2 regions of the Streptomyces sp. NPDC041713 genome follow, and region 1 is predicted to be linked to the other one. Evidence: predicted binding sites of a transcription regulator. Region 1 holds the regulator's gene; the other holds the start of a gene.

Region 1 (9,857 bases):
TCCGTCGCCGCCCGGGGTGACGTCCTCGACGACGAAGACGGGCGCGGTCATGCCGCACCGCCCGGCGTGCCCTGAGTGCCCGGAGTGCCCGGGGTTCCAGGGATGCCGGAAGCGTCGCCCGCCGACGCGGCCCTGGCCTCGGCGAGTTCGGCGGCGAGCACCTCCACGAGCTGTCCGGCGGGCAGCTCCCTGGCGAGCCGGTGGCCCTGCCCGGCCCAGAGCGCCATGGCCTGGGCGTCCCCGGCCTTCGCCGCGGCCTTGCGCAGACCGCTGGTGAGGTGGTGGACCTGCGGGTAGGCGGCGGGGGCGTACGGGCCGTGCTCGCGCATGAAGCGGTTGACGAGGCCGCGGGCGGGCCGGCCGGAGAAGGCGCGGGTCAGCTCCGTGCGGACGAACAAGGGGTTGGTCAGGGCCTGCTTGTGCAGCGGGTTGGCGCCCGACTCGGGGGTGACCAGGAAGGCGGTGCCGAGCTGCGCGGCGTCCGCGCCGGCCGCGAGCACCGCGGCGATCTGCGCGCCGCGCATCAGGCCGCCCGCCGCGACGATGGGGATCTGCACGGTCTCGCGGACCTGGGTGATGAGGGAGAGCAGCCCGATCCCGGCGCCGTCCGTCTCGGGGTTGTCCCGGTGCGTCCCCTGGTGGCCGCCCGCCTCGATGCCCTGCACGCAGACGGCGTCGGCGCCGGCCCACTGGGCGGTCTGGGCCTCCTCGGCCGTGGTGACGGTGACGACGGTCTGGGTGCCGACCCGGGCGAAGGCGTCGAGGACGTCGCGGGTGGGGCAGCCGAAGGTGAAGGAGACCAGCGGCACGGGGTCGTCGAGCAGGATCGCGAGCTTGGCGTCGTAGCCGTCGTCGCGTCCGCTGTCGGGGTCGCCGAGCTCCGTCTCGTACCAGGTCGCCTCGCCGGCGAGCTGGCTGCGGTAGACCTCGACGGCGGCGGCGTCCGCGGTGTCGGGCTGCGGCATGAACAGGTTGACGCCGAAGGGCCGCGAGGTCAGCCCCCGCACCTGTTTGATCTCCTGGTACATCCCGTCGGCGGTCTTGTACCCGGCGGCGAGGAACCCGAGCCCACCGGCCTCGGCGACGGCGGCGGCCAGCTGCGGCCCACTGGCGCCGCCCGCCATGGGCGCCTGCACGATCGGGTGGCGGCAGAGATCGGTCGGTGCGGAGCTCATGCACGCATCGTGCCACGCGCTCTCGGTCGCACCGAATCGCGTACCCCACGCCGGGCGTGCGCCGCCTCGTCTGCCCCCTGGCCCGCGTCCGGCGGGTGTGGGCCGTACCGGGTTGCTCGCGCAGTTCCCCGCGCCCCCTGGCGGGGCGCGCAGCGGCCCGTTCAGGGGCGCGGGGAACTGCGCGCCAAGCCCCCACCACCCGCAGAGAACCGACAAAGCCCCCAGCAACGGAACGAACCGTCGCCGGGGGCCGAAGTCACCGCTCCAGGCGCTACCGCCCGTTGAACGCATCCTTGAGGCGAGAGAAAAGCCCCTGCTGCCCCGGCTGGAACTGCCCCGTGGGCCGTTCCTCCCCCCGCAGCTGCGCCAGCTCCCGCAGCACCCGCTCCTGCTCGGGATCGAGCTTGGTCGGCGTGAGGACCTCGACGTGCACGATGAGGTCACCGCGACCGCCGCCGCGCAGGTGCGTGATGCCGCGGCCGTGCAGCGGGACCGACTGGCCGGACTGCGTGCCCGGCCGGATGTCGATCTCCTCCATGCCGTCCAGCGTCTTCAGCGGCACCTTCGTGCCGAGCGCCGCCGCCGTCATCGGGATGGTCACCGTGCAGTGCAGATCGTCGCCGCGCCGCTGGAAGACCTCGTGCGGCAGCTCGTGGATCTCCACGTACAGGTCGCCCGCGGGGCCGCCGCCGGGGCCGACCTCGCCCTCGCCCGCGAGCTGGATCCGGGTGCCGTTGTCGACACCGGCCGGGATCTTCACGGTGAGCGTCCGCCGCGACCGGATGCGGCCGTCGCCGGCGCACTCGGGGCACGGGGTGGGCACGACCGTGCCGAAGCCCTGGCACTGCGGGCAGGGCCGCGAGGTCATGACCTGGCCGAGGAAGGACCGCGTGACCTGCGACACCTCACCGCGACCGCGGCACATGTCACACGTCTGGGCGGACGTCCCCGGCGCGGCACCCTCACCGCTGCAGGTCGTACAGACCACGGCCGTGTCGACCTGGATGTCCTTGGTGGTGCCGAAGGCCGCCTCGTCGAGGTCGATCTCCAGGCGGATCATGGCGTCCTGGCCGCGGCGCGTGCGCGAGCGGGGCCCGCGCTGCGACGCCGTACCGAAGAACGCGTCCATGATGTCGGAGAAGTTGCCGAAGCCACCGGCGCCGAAGCCGCCCGCGCCTCCGCCGCCGCCCGCCTGGGACAGCGGATCCCCGCCGAGGTCGTAGACCTGCTTCTTCTGCGGGTCCGACAACACCTCGTACGCGGCGTTGATCTCCTTGAAGCGCTCCTGAGTCTTCGGGTCCGGATTCACGTCCGGGTGAAGCTCACGCGCCAGCCTGCGGAAGGCCTTCTTGATTTCGTCCTGGGAAGCGTCGCGGCGCACGCCGAGTACGGCGTAGTAGTCCGTGGCCACTTACGACTCCGCCAGGATCTGTCCGACGTAACGTGCCACTGCGCGTACTGCTCCCATCGTTCCCGGATAGTCCATGCGGGTCGGTCCGACCACGCCGAGTTTGGCGACTGCCTCGCTCCCCGAACCGTAGCCGACCGAGACCACGGACGTGGAGCTGAGTCCCTCATGGGCGTTCTCGTGACCGATCCGTACGGCCATACCCGAATCCTGTACCTCACCAAGCAACTTGAGGAGCACGACCTGCTCCTCCAGTGCCTCCAGCACGGGCCGGATGGTGAGGGGAAAGTCATGTCCGAAGCGGGTGAGATTGGCGGTGCCGCCGATCATCAACCGCTCCTCTGTCTCCTCCACGAGCGTCTCGAGGAGGGTGGCGAGGACCGTCGACACGGTGCCGCGGTCCTCGGTCTCGAAGGCCTCGGGCAGATCCTGCACGAGCTGCGGCACGTCCGTGAAGCGGCGGCCCGCCACCCGGCTGTTGAGCCGCGCCCGCAGATCCGCGAGCGCGCTTTCGCCGAACGGCGCCGGGCAGTCGATCATCCGCTGCTCGACCCGGCCGGTGTCCGTGATCAGTACGAGCATCAGCCGCGCGGGAGCCAGCGAGAGCAACTCCACGTGCCGCACCGTGGACCGCGTGAGCGAGGGGTACTGCACGACGGCGACCTGCCGCGTCAACTGCGCGAGCAGCCGCACCGTGCGCCCCACCACGTCGTCGAGGTCGACGGCGCCGTCGAGGAAGTTCTGGATGGCCCGGCGCTCGGGCGCGGTCATCGGCTTCACACCGGCGAGCTTGTCGACGAACAGGCGGTAGCCCTTGTCCGTCGGGATGCGCCCGGCACTGGTGTGCGGCTGGGCGATGAACCCCTCCTCCTCCAGCGCCGCCATGTCGTTGCGGACGGTGGCCGGGGAGACCCCCAGACGGTGCCGCTCGGTGAGCGCCTTGGAGCCGACGGGCTCCTCCGTCCCGACATAGTCATGGACGATGGCGCGCAGCACTTCGAGCCTGCGTTCATTGAGCATCGCGCACACCTCCAGCTGTCTGCGTCGTCCACGGTCCGCGACGGGCTCCGGTGTCCCCCGGGCCCCCGCCTGGCACTCCCCGCGGGTGAGTGCCAGTCTTCCAAAGGGTCAGTGTACGGGCGTGGGGTACGGCCCCGGCAAGGGCGGCCCCCGGTGTCCTGCCGGAGAGGGCCGGTGCGGATAGCGTCACCGTATGGACGTGAGGCCGGCATGGGAAGCGGCGGGCTGGGAACGGCTGGCGCCGCGGGTGGGGCGGCGCCGCCTGCCCGTCTGGGACTGCACGGCGGGGCTGGTCGTCGGCGACGACGCGGCGCTCATGATCGAGGCGGGGTCGAGCCTGGCCGAGGGCGCGGCCCTGCGCACCGGTGCCCGCCGCGTCCTCGGCGGCACCCGCCGGGTGACCCATCTCGCACTCACCCACCCGCACTTCGACCACGTGCTCGGCGCGGCGGCCTTCGCGGGGGTGCGGGTGTACGGGGCGGTGGGCGTCGAGACGGTCCTCACCGAGCGGCGCGACGAGCTGCGCGCGGACGCGGTGCGGCACGGGCTCGACGCGGAGGCGGCGGCCGAGGCGGCCGACCTCCTGGTCCGCCCGCACCACCTGGTGTGCGGGGAGTGGACGCTCGACCTGGGCGGCGTCCAGGTGCTGCTCGCGAACGTCGGCCCCGGGCACACCGCCCACGACCTGGCGGTCCTGGTGCCGGGCACCGACGGCGGGCGGGAGGTGGTCTTCTGCGGGGACCTCGTCGAGGAGTCGGGCGAACCGCAGGCGGGTCCGGACGCGGCGCCGCGGCACTGGCCGGCGGCGCTGGACCGGCTCCTCGACCTCGGCGGGGAGGACGCGGTGTACGTGCCGGGGCATGGTGCCGCGGTGAATGCGGCCTTTGTCCGTGCGCAGCGCGACACGCTGGCGGGGCGCTTCGGCGTGTCGTGACCCGGACGGCCGCGACTCTTCCTATCGTCGGCAGAATGCGCCAGTACTCCGCCGATCTCACGCCCCCCTGGAAGAAGCCGAAGCCCGTACCGGAGGTGGCGGCGGACGCCGGCCTCGTGGTCGAGGAGCTGACCACGGGTTTCTGCGGGGCGGTGATCCGGTGCGAGAAGACGGCGCAGGGGCCGACGGTGACGCTGGAGGACCGCTTCGGCAAGCACCGCGTCTTTCCCATGGAGCCGCGGGGGTTCCTCCTGGAGGGCCGCCCGGTGACGCTGGTCCGCCCCGCGGCGGGTTCACCTTCCTCGCCCTCGCCCCGTCCCTCCCGTACGGCCTCCGGGTCGGTGGCCGTGCCCGGGGCGCGGGCCCGGGTCGCGCGGGCGGGGCGCATCTACGTGGAGGGGCGGCACGACGCGGAGCTGGTGGAACGGGTCTGGGGCGACGACCTGCGCATCGAGGGCGTGGTCGTGGAGTACCTGGAGGGCATCGACGACCTGCCCGCGATCGTCGCGGAGTTCGCACCGGGGCCGGACGCGCGCCTCGGCGTCCTCGTGGACCACCTGGTCCCCGGATCCAAGGAGTCCCGCATCGCGGCGGAGGTCACGAGCGCGCACGCGCTGGTGGTGGGGCACCCCTACATCGACGTCTGGGAGGCGGTGAAGCCGGCGTCGGTCGGCATCGCGGAGTGGCCCAGGGTCCCGCGGGGCCAGGACTGGAAGACCGGCGTGTGCCGGGCGCTCGGCTGGCCGGAGAACACGGGGGCGGCGTGGCAGCGGATCCTGGGCTCGGTGCGCAGCTACAAGGACCTGGAGCCGGCGCTTCTGGGCCGCGTGGAGGAACTGATCGACTTCGTGACGTTGGCGTAGGGGGTTGGGCGGGTTCTGGCGGGGGCGCCTTGGGCGGGCGCCTGCGCCTTCGCTTCGTCGTTGGGTGCGGGGCCGCGGGGGTATGTGCGTACTCGCCACCCACTATTCGCCACGCCTCACGAACAACATTGCTACAGCGCGCTCGGTGCTCCGTGCGCACATACCCCCACGCCCCCTCCCGAGCGCGAGCGGGCGCGCCCCGGGGGGGGGGACTCGCGTGCGGGTGCGGCCCGGTGGGGTGGCGCGCGAACCCACCCACCCCGACCCACTCCAACCGGACAGCGCGAGGTGACCCCACCCACCCGAGCCCCACTCCCGCCAGACATCGCAACGTGAAACCCACCCACCCGGTGCACCGACCCCAACCGGACGTCGCGACGAACCCCCACCCACCCGGGCCCACTCCAACCGAACCCCGCGACGTAAGAACCCACCCACCCAGCCCCCGCACCCAGCCCCCGCCCCAACCAAACCCCGCGCCGCGCAAACCCAACCAGTCCCACTCCAACCGGACAGCGCGAGGTGAGCCCCCCGCCCGCCCCTACTCCAACCCGGCGGTGCGGGGTGAACGGGTGGGTGGGTGGGAGGTATCCGCCGCGGAGCGGCGGGGCTGTTTGTGCCGTTGGAGGGGGCCGGGGGGAGCCCAACCCCCACCCGCCCCGGCGCCGGGCGCCTGACTTGGGGTGCGGGAGGCCCAGGGGCCAGGGTCAGTCCACCAGGTCCCGTACCACCGCGTCCGCCAGCAAACGGCCCCGCAGGGTGAGGACCGCGCGGCCCTCCGCGTACGGGGTGCGTTCCAGGAGGCCCTCCTCCAGCGCCCGGCGCGAGGCGGAGAGCCCCTCCTCCTTGAGGAGTGACAGGGGGCAGCCCTCCCGGAGCCGCAGCTCAAGGAGGATGCGCTCCACCCGCCGGTCCTCCGCGGAGAGGAGTTCCCGCCCGGCCCCGGGCGACCCACCCCCCGCCAGCGCCCCCGCGTACGCCCCGGGATGCTTGACGTTCCACCACCGCACGCCCCCCACATGGCTGTGGGCGCCAGGACCGGCCCCCCACCAGTCCGCGCCCCGCCAGTACAGCTCGTTGTGCAGGCAGCGGCCCGCCTCGGACGTGGCCCAGTTGGACACCTCGTACCAGGAGAAGCCCGCACCCCCGAGCACCTCGTCGGCGATCAGGTACCGGTCCGCGTGCACGTCGTCGTCGGTCATCGGCACCTCCCCGCGCCGGATTCGCCGCGCCAGCTGCGTGCCCTCCTCCACGATCAGCGCGTAGGCGCTCACGTGGTCCGGGCCCGCGCCGATCGCCGCGTCGAGCGAGGCGCGCCAGTCGTCGTCGGTCTCCCCCGGCGTGCCGTAGATCAGGTCGAGGTTCACGTGCTCGAAGCCCGCCGCCCGCGCCTCGGCCACGCACGCCTCGGGCCGCCCCGGCGTGTGCGTGCGGTCGAGGATCTTCAGGACGTGCTGCTTCGCGCTCTGCATGCCGAAGGAGATCCGGTTGAAGCCGCCCTCCCGCAGCTCCGCCAGGTACGCCGCGTCGACCGACTCGGGGTTCGCCTCCGTGGTGATCTCCGCGTCGTCCGCGAGCCCGAACTCGTCCCGTACGGCACCCAGCATCCGTACGAGATCGCCCGCGGCGAGCAGCGTCGGCGTACCGCCCCCGACGAAGACGGTGCGGACCGGCCGCGGGTCGTCGCCGAGGACCTTGCGGGCGAGCCGCACCTCGTCGGTCAGGGTGTCCGCGTAGTTGTCGCGGGAGGCGAGCACTCCGCCGGAGCCGCGCAGCTCGGTCGCGGTGTAGGTGTTGAAGTCGCAGTAGCCGCAGCGCGTGGCGCAGTACGGGACGTGCAGGTAGAAGCCGAGGGGGCGGGAGGCCGCGCCGGCCAGGGCGGACGCGGGGAGCGACCCGTCCTCGGGCATGGGCTCGCCATCGGGCAGTGCGGAAGGCATACCTTCGATTGTCCCGCACGGCGGGCGGCGGCGGACCCGCTCACCCCGCCCGCAGCACCAGCAGCGCCAGGTCGTCGTCCGGCGGCCGGTCGGAGAACTCGTGCACGAGCCGCCGGATCCGCTCCGCCACCAGCACCGCGTCGAGCCCCGCGCAGCCGGCCAGCGCCTGCGCCAGGCCGTTGTCGTCGTCGAACAGGAGCCCTCCCGAGCGTCGCTCGGTCACCCCGTCCGTGACGCACAGGAGCGTCTCGCCGACCCGCAGCTCGAAGGTCTCGCTCGTGTACGTCTCGTCGTCGAGCACCCCGAGCAGCATCTGCGGGGTGGCCGCCTCCCGCACCCCGCCGCCGGGTGACATGAGCAGCGGCAACGGATGCCCGGCGCACGCGATGGTGCAGCGCACGCCCCCTTCGTACGGAACGAGCTCCCCGTACAGGAGCGAGAGGAAGCGCGAGGTGGGCCCGTCGGGGGAGATGCCCTGGCCGCCCGCCACCGCGACGACCGCCGCCGCCGCGTCCGCCGCCTCCGTCGCGTCGTCGAGGAGCAGCTGGTTGAGCCGGTCCATGACCTCCGCGACCTGGTAGCCCTCGCGGGCGAGCAGCCGCAGCCAGGGGCGGGCGAGGCCGATGACGACGGCCGCCTCGGGTCCCTTGCCCTGCACGTCGCCGAGGGCGAAGCACCAGCGGCCCTCGCCCGCCTGGAACACGTCGTAGAAGTCGCCGCCGGGGCCACCCTTGTCGCGCGGTTCGTAGACCACGCCGCTCTCCACGCCGGGGATCTCCGCGACCTTGCTGGGCAGCAGCCCGCGCTGCAGCACCTGGCTGATGTTGGCCTGGCGCTGGTAGCGGCGCGCGGTGCTGATGGCGAGCGCCACGCGGCGGGCGAAGTCCTCGATGAGGCCGGTGACCTCGTCGGCGAACCGGACGAGCCCGGCCCGGCCGATCACGAGCGTGCCGAGCGCGCGGCCGCCCGCGACCAGGCGGTAGGCCAGCGCCGCGCCCGCGCTCCCGCCGGGCAGGACCTCGCCGGGCCAGGGCACGGGGAAGGCGCCGGAGCCCGCCGCCTCGGGCAGCCGGGGCGGCTCCTTCTCCAGGACGCGGCGCAGCTCCTCCATGCGGTGTTCGCTGCTGTGCCAGACACGGGCGAGCCGCGCGCCGGACGCCCCGGTCGCCGTATGGCCCGCGCCTTCCGACGCGTCCTCGAGCCACACCGCGCACCAGTCCGCGAGCCGCGGCACGAGCAGCTGTCCGGCGAGTGCGGCCACGAGGTTCTCGTCGAACTGGCCGGCCAGCAGGTCGGACGCCTCGGCGAGGAAGGTGAGCGCGCCGCGGTTGACCCACTCCGTGTCGTGCGGGGCGTGCTTGGGCAGCGGCGCGAGGATCTCGGCGGCGCGCAGTCCGCGCTGCAGGGCCTGCTCGCTCGCGTACGACTCGATCTCGTGGACGGCCTGGACGCCGTCGAGGGGCAGCCGGGCCCAGACGGTCTTGGTGCCCGCGCGGTAGGTGATGCCCCAGGACTCGGAGAGCGTGGCGACGAGTTGCAGACCGCGCCCGTACTCGGGGGTGCCGGGCGACTGCGGGCGCTGCTCGCTGCGCACGGCGCGGGAGGGGTGGTGGTCGGAGACCTCGATGACGAGGGTCTCCGTGCTCTCGCCCGGCACCGCGTCGTCGAGGCGGCACAGCAGTTCGACGGCCGTGCCCGCGTGCACGACGGCGTTCGTCACCAACTCGCTGACCAGCAGCACCGAGTCGTCGGCGAGGCAGTCGGTGAAGCCCCTGGCGGCGGGCAGCCCGAGCTCGGTCCAGTCGGCGAGCGCCGCTCGTACGAACTTGCGTGCGGCGGCCGGCGCGAGAGGGTTCCCGGGCAGCGACGTACGCACCACCACCGGCGGTCCGGCACGACCCGGCGCCGGGGCGGAGGAACGATATTCGGTCTCCCGTTGCATCGGAATGGACCCCACGGTTCGGCTCCTGAGCAGTTCGGGCGATTACGCCTCAGGCAACACCGACAGGGTGACAGACTGACCATGCCCATAAGCACCGAGTCACTGAAGTGGGCCGTTATGAGTGAGAACAGTGCTATGCCTGTGCTGGGGGAAGACCGCGTCACGGTCCCCGCGCAGAGCGTCGGGTCCGGTCAGGATTCGGCCATGTGTCAGCTGCGCCCGCTTCTCGCTGCCATGCGCGCCGCGCGGGACGGGGACTTCACCAAGGTCGACCCGGTCGGCGACGGCATCACCGCCGAGCTGTACGCGACGTTCAACGAGATGCTCGACCGTTCGCTGCACTTCGACGGCGAACTGGTGCGCGTGCGGCGGGAGATCATACGTCACGGCCGGCTGGACGAGCGGTTCGCCGCGAGCCCGGGGCAGGGCCGGTGGGCGGCGCGCGTGTCGGAGGTCAACACCCTGCTCGACGCGCTGGTCGCCCCGGCGGCGAACGCGACGCGCGTACTGAACGCGGTGGCGGGCGGCGACCTCACCCAGCGCGTCGACCTGCACGACGGCACCCGGGAGCTGCG
Region 2 (9,857 bases), on a different contig from region 1:
ATCTCGCGGTTCGGACGACTATCTCAAGGGTCCGGGGCTTCGGTTACAGTCTTGAACAACGCCGGTGACCATCGCATGTCGGGGTCATCGCCGCCTGAGATCAACAATCGAATACCGCTCATCCAGAGGGGCAGAGGGATACGGCCCGTTGAAGCCCCGGCAACCCTCCAGCCGGTCTCGTACGCGATCAAGTGATCAGCGCCGCGAGGCTCCCGGCTAGGGAAGGTGCCAAATCCGTCTCGCGGCGAGATGCGTCGCGAGGAAGATGAGGAGAAAGGGCCTCGCCTCCATGGCTGTGCAGACTGTCGCCACCGAGAACACCACCACCTCCGTAGACCTCGGCCCCGCATCGGGACTCTCCTGCCGGGAGTGCGGCACCACCTTCCCGCTCGGCCCGATCTTCGCCTGCGCCGAGTGTTTCGGCCCCCTCGAAGTCGCGTACGACCTGCCCCTCGGCGACCCGGAGTCCCTGCGCAAGCAGATCGAGGCGGGCCCCGCCAACATCTGGCGCTACGCCCCGCTGCTGCCCGTCCCCGCCGACGTGGCCGACAAGCCGAACCTGAACCCCGGCTGGACCAAGCTCGTCAAGGCCGACAACCTCGCCGCCGAACTCGGCGTCCAACAGGGCAAGTTGTTCGTCAAGGACGACTCCGGCAACCCCACGCACTCCTTCAAGGACCGCGTCGTCGCGCAGGCCCTCGAAGCGGCGCGCGCCTTCGGCTTCACCACCCTCTCCTGCTCCTCCACCGGCAACCTCGCGGGCGCCGTCGGCGCCGCCGCCGCCCGCGCCGGCTTCCGCTCCTGCGTGTTCATCCCGCACGACCTGGAGCAGGGCAAGGTCGTCATGGCCGCGGTCTACGGCGGCGAGCTCGTCGGCATCGAGGGCAACTACGACGACGTGAACCGCTTCTGCTCCGAGCTCATCGGCGACCCGCTGGGCGAGGGCTGGGGCTTCGTCAACGTCAACCTGCGGCCGTACTACGGCGAGGGCTCCAAGACCCTCGCGTACGAGATCTGCGAGCAGCTGGGGTGGGTCATCCCCGACCAGCTGGTCATCCCGATCGCCTCCGGCTCGCAGCTCACGAAGATCGACAAGGGGCTGAAGGAGCTCATCGCGCTGGGCCTCGTCGAGGACAAGCCCTACAAGATCTTCGGTGCGCAGGCGGAGGGGTGCTCCCCGGTGTCGGCGGCCTTCAAGGCCGGCCAGGACGTGGTCCGCCCGCAGAAGCCGAACACCATCGCCAAGTCGCTGGCCATCGGCAACCCGGCCGACGGGCCGTACGTGCTCGACATCGCGCGGCGTACGGGGGGTGCGGTGGAGGACGTCGACGACGAGCAGGTCGTCGAGGCGATCGAGCTGCTCGCCCGGAGTGAGGGGATCTTCGCGGAGACCGCGGGCGGGGTGACGGTGGGCGTCACGAAGAAGCTCGTCGAGGCGGGGCTCATCGATCCGTCGCTCACCACGGTGGTGTTGAACACCGGGGACGGGCTCAAGACGCTCGACGCTGTCGCCGAGAGGTCTCAGGCGACCGCCACGATCAAGCCGAACCTCGACGCGTTTCGCTCCGCGGGTCTGGCCGGCTGACCTTCTCCTTTCCCTGCGGGCCGGATGTGGCTGGTCGCGCAGTTCGCCGCGCCCCTGACGGGGCCCGTAATCCCTGAGGTGAAACCCATGAGCGTCAACGTCCGTATCCCCACCATTCTGCGTACCTACACCGGCGGCAAGGCCGAGGTCGCCGCCGAGGGGGCGAACCTCGGGGAGGTCATCGCCGACCTGGAGAAGAACCACACCGGCATCGCCGCCCGCGTCCTGGACGATCAGGGCAAGCTGCGCCGGTTCGTGAACGTGTACGTCAACGACGACGACGTCCGGTTCGAGCAGGGCCTGGAGACCGCCACCCCGGACGGTGCGGGCGTCTCGATCATTCCGGCCGTCGCCGGCGGCTGATCCTTTTCCGCAAGAACCCTGCTTAACCCGAATTGCCCTCTCCGTCGGAGAAACGGAGGGGGCAATTCTGCATGGTTGAGCGCGGTACAGTTGGGAAGTGTGCTTCGCCGTTTGTGCCGAGCGCATATACGAAGTCGACCCGGAGTCGACAAGAAGCAGCCAATGCGCGCCGCCCATTTGAGCCTCATGTGGCTTTTGCCCGGCCCGACTTGCCCTGAATTCCGGCAAATTCTCCGCATATTTCCGATCGCGCGTGCCCAGAATTCTCGTCCGATTGACCTGTTGCAGACGGCAGTTGGACAGATACATTCAGCGGCGGTCGACGCGTTCCGGCGCACACCCCCAATCAGTGGGGGGTGAGGTCTGACCCGGGTCCGCGAAGTGCGGTCCTGTGCAAGGGCCAGTAATAGGGGAGTTAGGCATGGCTCAGGGCACCGTCAAGTGGTTCAACGCGGAGAAGGGGTACGGCTTCATCGCGGTCGACGGTGGTGCGGATGTTTTCGTCCACTACAGCGCGATCCAGATGGACGGGTACCGCACCCTTGAAGAAGGTCAGCGAGTCGAATTCGAGATCTCGCAGGGCCAGAAGGGTCCGCAGGCGGACATGGTCAAGCTCGCCGTCTAGCTCGGCGCGATCGACCACCGAAGCAAGTATCACGAGGGGCCCGTATCCCGTCAGGGGTACGGGCCCCTCGTGCGCGCGGGGTACGCGCGCCGCGCGCCGGGGACTGTCCGGGATCCTCAAGAGGCGCTTGCACTCGACGGGGGCGAGTGCTAATCATTGGGCTTAGCACTCTCCGAGTGAGAGTGACAGAACTTGGATCGGGTCGGTGAGGCCCGCAGGCCGGGTGGGGCAAGGAACCACAAGGGCTGCAGGCCGTCCGTCGCGGGCGCAGGCGCGATCCGTTTGCTTGCATTTCCACCCCGTCCGGGAGGACCACTTCACATGGCCAAGATCATCGCGTTCGACGAGGAGGCACGGCGCGGCCTCGAGCGCGGCATGAACCAGCTCGCCGACGCCGTCAAGGTGACCCTGGGCCCCAAGGGTCGCAACGTCGTCCTCGAGAAGAAGTGGGGCGCCCCCACGATCACCAACGATGGTGTCTCCATCGCCAAGGAGATCGAGCTCGAGGACCCGTACGAGAAGATCGGCGCCGAGCTGGTCAAGGAGGTCGCGAAGAAGACGGACGACGTCGCCGGTGACGGCACGACGACCGCGACCGTCCTGGCCCAGGCCCTGGTGCGCGAGGGTCTGCGCAACGTGGCCGCCGGTGCCAACCCGATGGCCCTCAAGCGCGGCATCGAGAAGGCCGTCGAGGCCGTCTCCGGCGCCCTGCTCGAGCAGGCCAAGGACGTGGAGACCAAGGAGCAGATCGCTTCGACCGCCTCCATCTCCGCCGCCGACACCCAGATCGGCGAGCTCATCGCCGAGGCGATGGACAAGGTCGGCAAGGAAGGCGTCATCACCGTCGAGGAGTCGCAGACCTTCGGTCTGGAGCTCGAGCTCACCGAGGGCATGCGCTTCGACAAGGGCTACATCTCGGCGTACTTCGCCACCGACATGGAGCGTATGGAGGCGTCGCTCGACGACCCGTACATCCTGATCGTCAACTCGAAGATCTCGAACGTGAAGGACCTCCTTCCGCTCCTCGAGAAGGTCATGCAGTCCGGCAAGCCGCTGCTGATCATCGCCGAGGACGTCGAGGGCGAGGCCCTGTCGACCCTGGTCGTCAACAAGATCCGTGGCACCTTCAAGTCCGTCGCCGTCAAGGCCCCGGGCTTCGGTGACCGCCGCAAGGCCATGCTCGGCGACATCGCCATCCTCACCGGTGGCACCGTCATCTCCGAGGAGGTCGGCCTCAAGCTGGAGAACGCCGGTCTCGACCTGCTCGGCCGCGCCCGCAAGGTCGTCATCACCAAGGACGAGACGACGATCGTCGACGGCTCCGGTGAGAGCGACCAGGTCCAGGGTCGCGTCAACCAGATCCGCGCCGAGATCGAGAACAGCGACTCGGACTACGACCGCGAGAAGCTCCAGGAGCGCCTGGCGAAGCTCGCGGGCGGCGTGGCCGTCATCAAGGCCGGTGCCGCGACCGAGGTCGAGCTCAAGGAGCGCAAGCACCGCATCGAGGACGCCGTCCGCAACGCGAAGGCGGCCGTCGAAGAGGGCATCGTCGCCGGCGGTGGCGTGGCCCTGCTGCAGGCCGCCTCGGTCTTCGAGAAGCTCGACCTGCAGGGTGACGAGGCGACCGGCGCCAACGCCGTGAAGCTCGCCCTGGAGGCCCCGCTCAAGCAGATCGCCGTCAACGGTGGTCTCGAGGGTGGCGTCGTCGTCGAGAAGGTGCGCAACCTGACCGTCGGCCACGGCCTGAACGCCGCGACCGGTGAGTACGTCGACATGATCGCCGAGGGCATCCTCGACCCGGCGAAGGTGACGCGCTCTGCCCTGCAGAACGCCGCCTCCATCGCCGCGCTGTTCCTCACCACCGAGGCCGTCATCGCCGACAAGCCGGAGAAGGCGGGCGCTGCCCCGGCCGGCGGCGGCATGCCGGGCGGTGACATGGACTTCTGAGCCGCTTCGGCTCGGCAGGCCAGTCTTCACGTACCGAGGGCGGCACTCCTTCTCACGAAGGGGTGCCGCCCTCGGGCGTTGTGGGCGTTTCCGGTAGCCGTCCGCGACTACGGCAGGCGGTCCAGGATCCAGCTGCAGAGCTCCTCGGTCACCAGGGTGTGGCCCTCGTTGCGGGAGGCGCAGAGGAACTCGTCCAGTTCGCTCTCCTCCTCGGCGGCGGCCGTCACCGGCGCGTACAGCTTCTCGTGGGTGTCGATGTCGCGCAGCGCGATCGCGCTGACCGTCGGCACGAAGCAGTGTTCGCGGATGTCGGCCGCGGAGCCGAGTCCGATGATCGCCGGGATCTTCTCCAACTCGTCGGCGAGGATGCCGAAGCCCTCCAGGGTGCCGCCGGGCGCGCCGTCCGTCTCCGGCAGGCCGGAGGTGTGGATACGGGGCTTGCGCAAGGTCACCACGCGCAACTGCGCGACGAGTTGGTTCTCGCCGGCGGACTGGGTGTGCAGATGGGTGCCGGTGATGGCCAGGCCCTTGCCGTGGAAGGCCTGCTCGCCGCCGCGGATGCCGTTGCCCTCGCCGGTGCGGACGCCGTTGGCGACGCCGATCTTGCGGGGCCGCGCGGGCCAGCCGCCGACCCGTTCCAACTCGGCGAGGAACTCCACGCGTTCCTTGTCGGTCTCCGGGGTGTCGTCCCACTCGGCGATGTGCTGCGACAGCAGCTGACGGGCGGCCGGGCTGTTCATCTGGTTCGAGAACGCCGCGTTGAGGCGCCGGATGTAGTGCGCGAACGACTGCAGGGCGACGGGGATCCACGCGCCGCGGTGCGGGCTGTCGTAGGAGAAGTAGAGCGCCGTCTGGTGGTCGATGCCCTCCTGTTCCATCCTGGCGAGGGCGTACCGCGTGACGAGCCCGCCCATGCTGAACCCGCCGACCGTCAGCGGACGGTCACCCCGGCGCCGCGCGATCGCCTCCAGGATCGCGGCGCGGGCGACCTGCGCGTTGTCCAGGATGGAGGCGCTGCGCTCGTCGAAGCCGAGGAGCACGACGTCGTGGCCGCGGCGGCGCAGGGCGCTGATGAACGGGTACGGGCCGCGCTCCAGGATCTCCCAGGAGAAGTCCAGCTCACTGGGCCCGGTGTTGAATCCGTCGCCGATGATCACGGGCCGGGTCAGCCCCTGCGCCGAGTTGGCGAGGTACACCCAGGCCCTGCCGTTCGGCAGGGCCCACTCCTCGTCCGGCTCCGGCGCCTCGGCCGGCTGCTCCCTGGCGTCCCTGGACCCGGGGGCCAGGATGACGCGGGCGGCGGCCCCGAAGGCCTCGGAGATCTGCGGGTCGGCGGGCTCGTGCGGTTCGTTCGACGCGTTGGGGTCGCTGGGCTTGGTCATGGATCCCCTCCGGTGGTGCGGCTTCGATGCGGTACGCGAGGCGTTCGTTCCGGTCACGTTCGGTGCCATCTTTGATACGTCCGGTAGTCGCCGGATAGGGGAAGCGCCCGGATGCGGGCCGGGGCAGGACCCTTTCGGACAGGGCGGGTTCGGGCCGGTTACGGCTGGGGCGCGAGGGGCGGGGCGCGGTGGCCTGCGGCGTACGGGGGGACTGGACGCGGTCCCCTCGCGGGGCGACGGCGCGTCGGCCAAGTCGGTGGGGGACGGGGGGTGGCGGGGGGCCGGGAACCGTCACCAAGTCTGTCGCGAAGGCGACCGGGGGCGGGGCTGGTTCCGGAGGTCCCGCTTCGCTGGGCCGGTGCCTTTGCCGGTTGGCGGGGCCGCCCCGGCCAATGGTGGGCCGGAACTACGGTGGGGCTCCGCCCGGAGGTCGCGCTTCGGTGGACCGGAGACGTTGAAGGTCACCGGGGCCGCCCGGGGTTTTGCGGAGTGTGGCGGCTCCGGGCCGCGAGTAAAGGGCGCCCTACGGGCGTCGGCTCCGCCGATTCCGCTCCGCTCCACCCTTGACTCCCGCCCCTCCACCGCGACGTGACCTCCGACCCGGACGGCCAGGGGTGAGGCGGCGGACCTCGCTGCTCGGGTCATCACGTTTCGCTGCCGGGTGCGGCCCGGCTCATCGTGCGCCGACGCCCTCGTGCGAGCTCGGCCCACGGCCGGTGTGGTCGGGTCATCGGCTCTCGCGGCCGGGTGCGGACCGGCCCATCGTGGGCGGAGGCCACGGTGCGCGTTCGGCCAGCCCGGCGGCCTCACTACTCGGGTCATTACCTTTCATCGCCGGGTGCGGACCGGCCCAGCGTCGACAGGTGTCACCGTCAATGCGCTGCCTGGGGCAGGGGACTGCCGTCCCGGCCCCTGTCACCTACTTTGGGAAAGTTGCGAATGAATATGCCGCACGCCCCCCCTGTCACCACCCCAAGCGCCCCCGGAACTGTCCAGTCCGCCGAACGGAACGGGGCGGGTGGGCCCTCTGCGAGTCATGGGGATTGTGGGACTGGTGGGTTCTCGTGGCGCATGAGATCTGTGGGGCGGGTGAGTTCGGTGGGGCTACCGGGTTCGACGGCGGGGCAGGATCCTGCGATCGGGCACCCGCCCGGCGGCGCGCGGGGCGTGGCAGGGGGCGCGCGAGGATCTGATTCGCAACTTTCCCAAAGTAGGTCACCGAGGGGGAGGGATGGAGCGGGGACGGGCCTGACGTCAGAGGGCGGGCTTGCGCCCCCGGGGGCGCATACGGTCTGGCCAGGGGGTGCGCGGCGTATCGATTCGCAACTTTGCCGAAGTAGGTGCCAGACCACGAGAACCCACCCCGCGCCCCCGACCTCACCTCGACCGAAACGGCCAGGCACGCTGCCCCGGACTGCACCCGGCCGCGAAAGGTGATGACCAGAGCAGCGAAGTCGCGCGGCTGGTCGAGCACGCACCGAGGCGTCGGCTCACGATGGGCCGGTCCGCACCCGGCAGCGAAAGGGGATGACCCGAGCAGGGAGGCCGCCGGGGTGGCCGAGCTCGCACCGGAGCCTCCGCCCACGATGGACCGGTCCGCACCCGGCAGCGAAAGCCGATGACCCATCCCAGCGTCGCCCGCCGCCTCACCCCTGGCCGTCCGGGTCGAACGTCAACGTGCGGTGTAGGGACGGGAGTCAAGGGTGGAGCGCAGCGGAATCGGCGAAGCCGACGCGTAGCGCAGCGGAGCGCCCTTTACTGCCGGCCCGGAACCGCCACACTCCGCAAAACCCCGGGCGGCCCCGGTACGAATCCAAGGCACCGGCCCACCGAAGACACCGACTAGAGGGCCGTCACGAATGCGGCCCAGCTCATGGCGCGGAAGAGGAGGTGGGGCCCGCCCGGGTCCTTCGAGTCGCGCACAGGGACGAATTCCAGGTACCCGCCCGCGACTTCCAGGCAGTCTCCCCCGCTTCCCCTGCCGTAGGTGGACTTTCGCCAGACGGCCACTTCGACGCAATTGCCGCCGCTGGCATCGCTGTAACTGGACTTGCGCCAGGTGGCCGTGCTCAGGTCGTACTCAGGGCTGTTGCTCTTCATGTGTGTAATCCTCTGCCACTGTTTCGAGCAGGGCCAGGGATAGTTGCGGTGAGAGAGCACTCGCCCCGAGGAGAGCGTGGGCCAGGTCGTACCGGGCCACGGTGGCAGGGTCGTCCTCGAGGCGACCTGTCCCGAAACCTTCCAGGTAAGCGAGTTGCGGAGCGTCCCTGCAGGCCATCAACTTGAGTGAGCCGCCCATCGCGATGTGCCCGCCGGCCGCGAACGGGAGTACCTGAACGGTGATGCGGCGCCTCCGGCCCGGCGTCGCGATGTGCCCCAGGACTCCTGCCATGACCGAAGGGCCGCCCACAACCCGTCGAAGTACGGCCTCGTCAAGGACGGCCCACAACATGGGAGTTGTTGGATCGTCAAGTAAGTGAGCCCTGTCCAGCCGAGTGGCAACCAGGTCGTCGATCTCTTCTTCTGTCGCCGTCGGGCGGCCGTCGCGGAACATGGCTCGCGCGTATGCCTCGGTCTGAAGAAGCCCCGGAACCAGTTGGGGCGCGTACTCCCTGATGGTCGTAGCAACGGCTTCCGCTTCCGCCGCTTCCGCGAAGTGGTCCGGATACCTCGACTTGGCGAGGGCTCCGCAATTGCGGGTGAAGAAGCCTTGCGCGTCGAGGACTTCGTCGAAGTGCCGCGCGTATTCCAGATGCATTCTCCGCGTACCGGCCTCCAGCTGACCGATGAACGACCCGCTCACGAAGAGCGGTGTACCCAGAGCCTCCTGGCTCAGGCCTGCCCGTTCGCGGGCGTGGCGCAGCTCCGCGCCGAGGAGGGCGCGGGGGTTCGATGAGGGGTTCAGGTCCTTGGGACGGGTCATGGGCAATGCTCCACCATGCACAGGGGGTTGTTGGGATTCCCGCGCTGTTCAGCGTACGGAAGCTCGGACACGCTGGGTGAGGAAAGCAGAACACTCGGTGGAAAGGCGGAGCTCATGGCGCTGACGGCGCGGGAACGGGTGAGGGCGGCGGAGGAGGCCGTACGGGAGTTGAGGGCGGGCCTCGCGAGGGTGGGCGTCACGCTGCCGTCGTTGCGGATGGACCCGCTGACCGCCGCGGACGAGGGCGCGCTGCCCCTCGTGGAGCTGGGTCGCTGCAACCTCGACACGGCGCTGCGGCTGGCCGCCGTACTGGAGGGGACGCGATGAGCACCGAGGACCCGAGCGTGCCGGAGACGGGCACGTACGCCGTGGACTACCGGGACGGAAGCGTGGGGGAGGTGATGGGATGCGTGGGCGGACTCGTCCAGCTCAGGCCGATCGGCGGCGGCCGGGAGTGGGACTGCCCGCCGGCGGAGATCCGCGACGCGCCCCCGGGAGAGGTGCTCCGCGAACGGGTGCGTGAGCTGAACCGCCAGGTGCAGGCCAGGCCACGATGACCGCGCCGCCGCCGCGCGGTACGTCCCGACACCGGGCCCGGCTCAGGCCGTGTCGGTCGTGGTGGAAGCCTGGTCGAGGGCCGTGCGGAGGTGGCCGGACGACGTCCTCAGGAGCGTCGCCGCCGTCGCGGCGTCCACCTTGCCGAGGAGCGTGAGGATCGCGTTCTTCACCTCGCCGTCGGTCGCGGCGAGGGCCGCCTCGATCTCCTCGTCGGACGCGCCCGTGGCGAGCGCGACGATGCGGCGCGAACGGGCCCGCAGCTTCTCGTTGGAGGCGCGCACGTCCACCATCAGGTTCCCGTACGTCTTGCCGAGCCGGATCATCGTGATGGTCGACAGCATGTTGAGGACGAGTTTCTGTGCCGTGCCCGCCTTCAACCGCGTGGAGCCGGTGAGGAGTTCGGGGCCGACGACGACCTCGATGCCGTGGTCGGCGGCGGCCGCGAGCGCGCTGTCCGCGTTGCAGGAGAGGCCG

Evidence for each region. The regulator HrcA, encoded in region 1, represses chaperone genes, less so after heat shock. The targets are predictions, from matches to a motif close to TTNGCACTCNGNNNNNCNGAGTGCNAA.
Region 2: groL (chaperonin GroEL) is a predicted target of HrcA. The motif match lies at 2,736-2,762, and genes of this name have one in related genera.

The regions. Positions count from the first base shown of each region.
Region 1 covers NZ_JBVIZY010000001.1:150,972-160,828, reverse strand. The annotation lists gene ACZ6CV_RS00675 (16S rRNA (uracil(1498)-N(3))-methyltransferase) at 1-51, opposite strand, end outside; gene ACZ6CV_RS00670 (nitronate monooxygenase) at 48-1,175, opposite strand; gene dnaJ (molecular chaperone DnaJ) at 1,447-2,586, opposite strand; gene hrcA (heat-inducible transcriptional repressor HrcA) at 2,587-3,603, opposite strand; gene ACZ6CV_RS00655 (MBL fold metallo-hydrolase) at 3,797-4,537, shown strand; gene ACZ6CV_RS00650 (DUF3097 domain-containing protein) at 4,573-5,400, shown strand; gene hemW (radical SAM family heme chaperone HemW) at 6,108-7,340, opposite strand; gene ACZ6CV_RS00640 (SpoIIE family protein phosphatase) at 7,381-9,297, opposite strand; gene ACZ6CV_RS00635 (HAMP domain-containing protein) at 9,517-9,857, shown strand, end outside.
Region 2 covers NZ_JBVIZY010000005.1:531,131-540,987, reverse strand. The annotation lists SAM riboswitch class I at 116-272, shown strand; gene thrC (threonine synthase) at 290-1,585, shown strand; gene ACZ6CV_RS18820 (MoaD/ThiS family protein) at 1,673-1,948, shown strand; gene ACZ6CV_RS18815 (cold-shock protein) at 2,370-2,573, shown strand; gene groL (chaperonin GroEL) at 2,895-4,520, shown strand; gene ACZ6CV_RS18805 (esterase/lipase family protein) at 4,628-5,902, opposite strand; gene ACZ6CV_RS18800 (DUF397 domain-containing protein) at 7,745-8,002, opposite strand; gene ACZ6CV_RS18795 (helix-turn-helix domain-containing protein) at 7,983-8,825, opposite strand; gene ACZ6CV_RS18790 (hypothetical protein) at 8,940-9,152, shown strand; gene ACZ6CV_RS18785 (hypothetical protein) at 9,149-9,382, shown strand; gene murQ (N-acetylmuramic acid 6-phosphate etherase) at 9,425-9,857, opposite strand, start outside.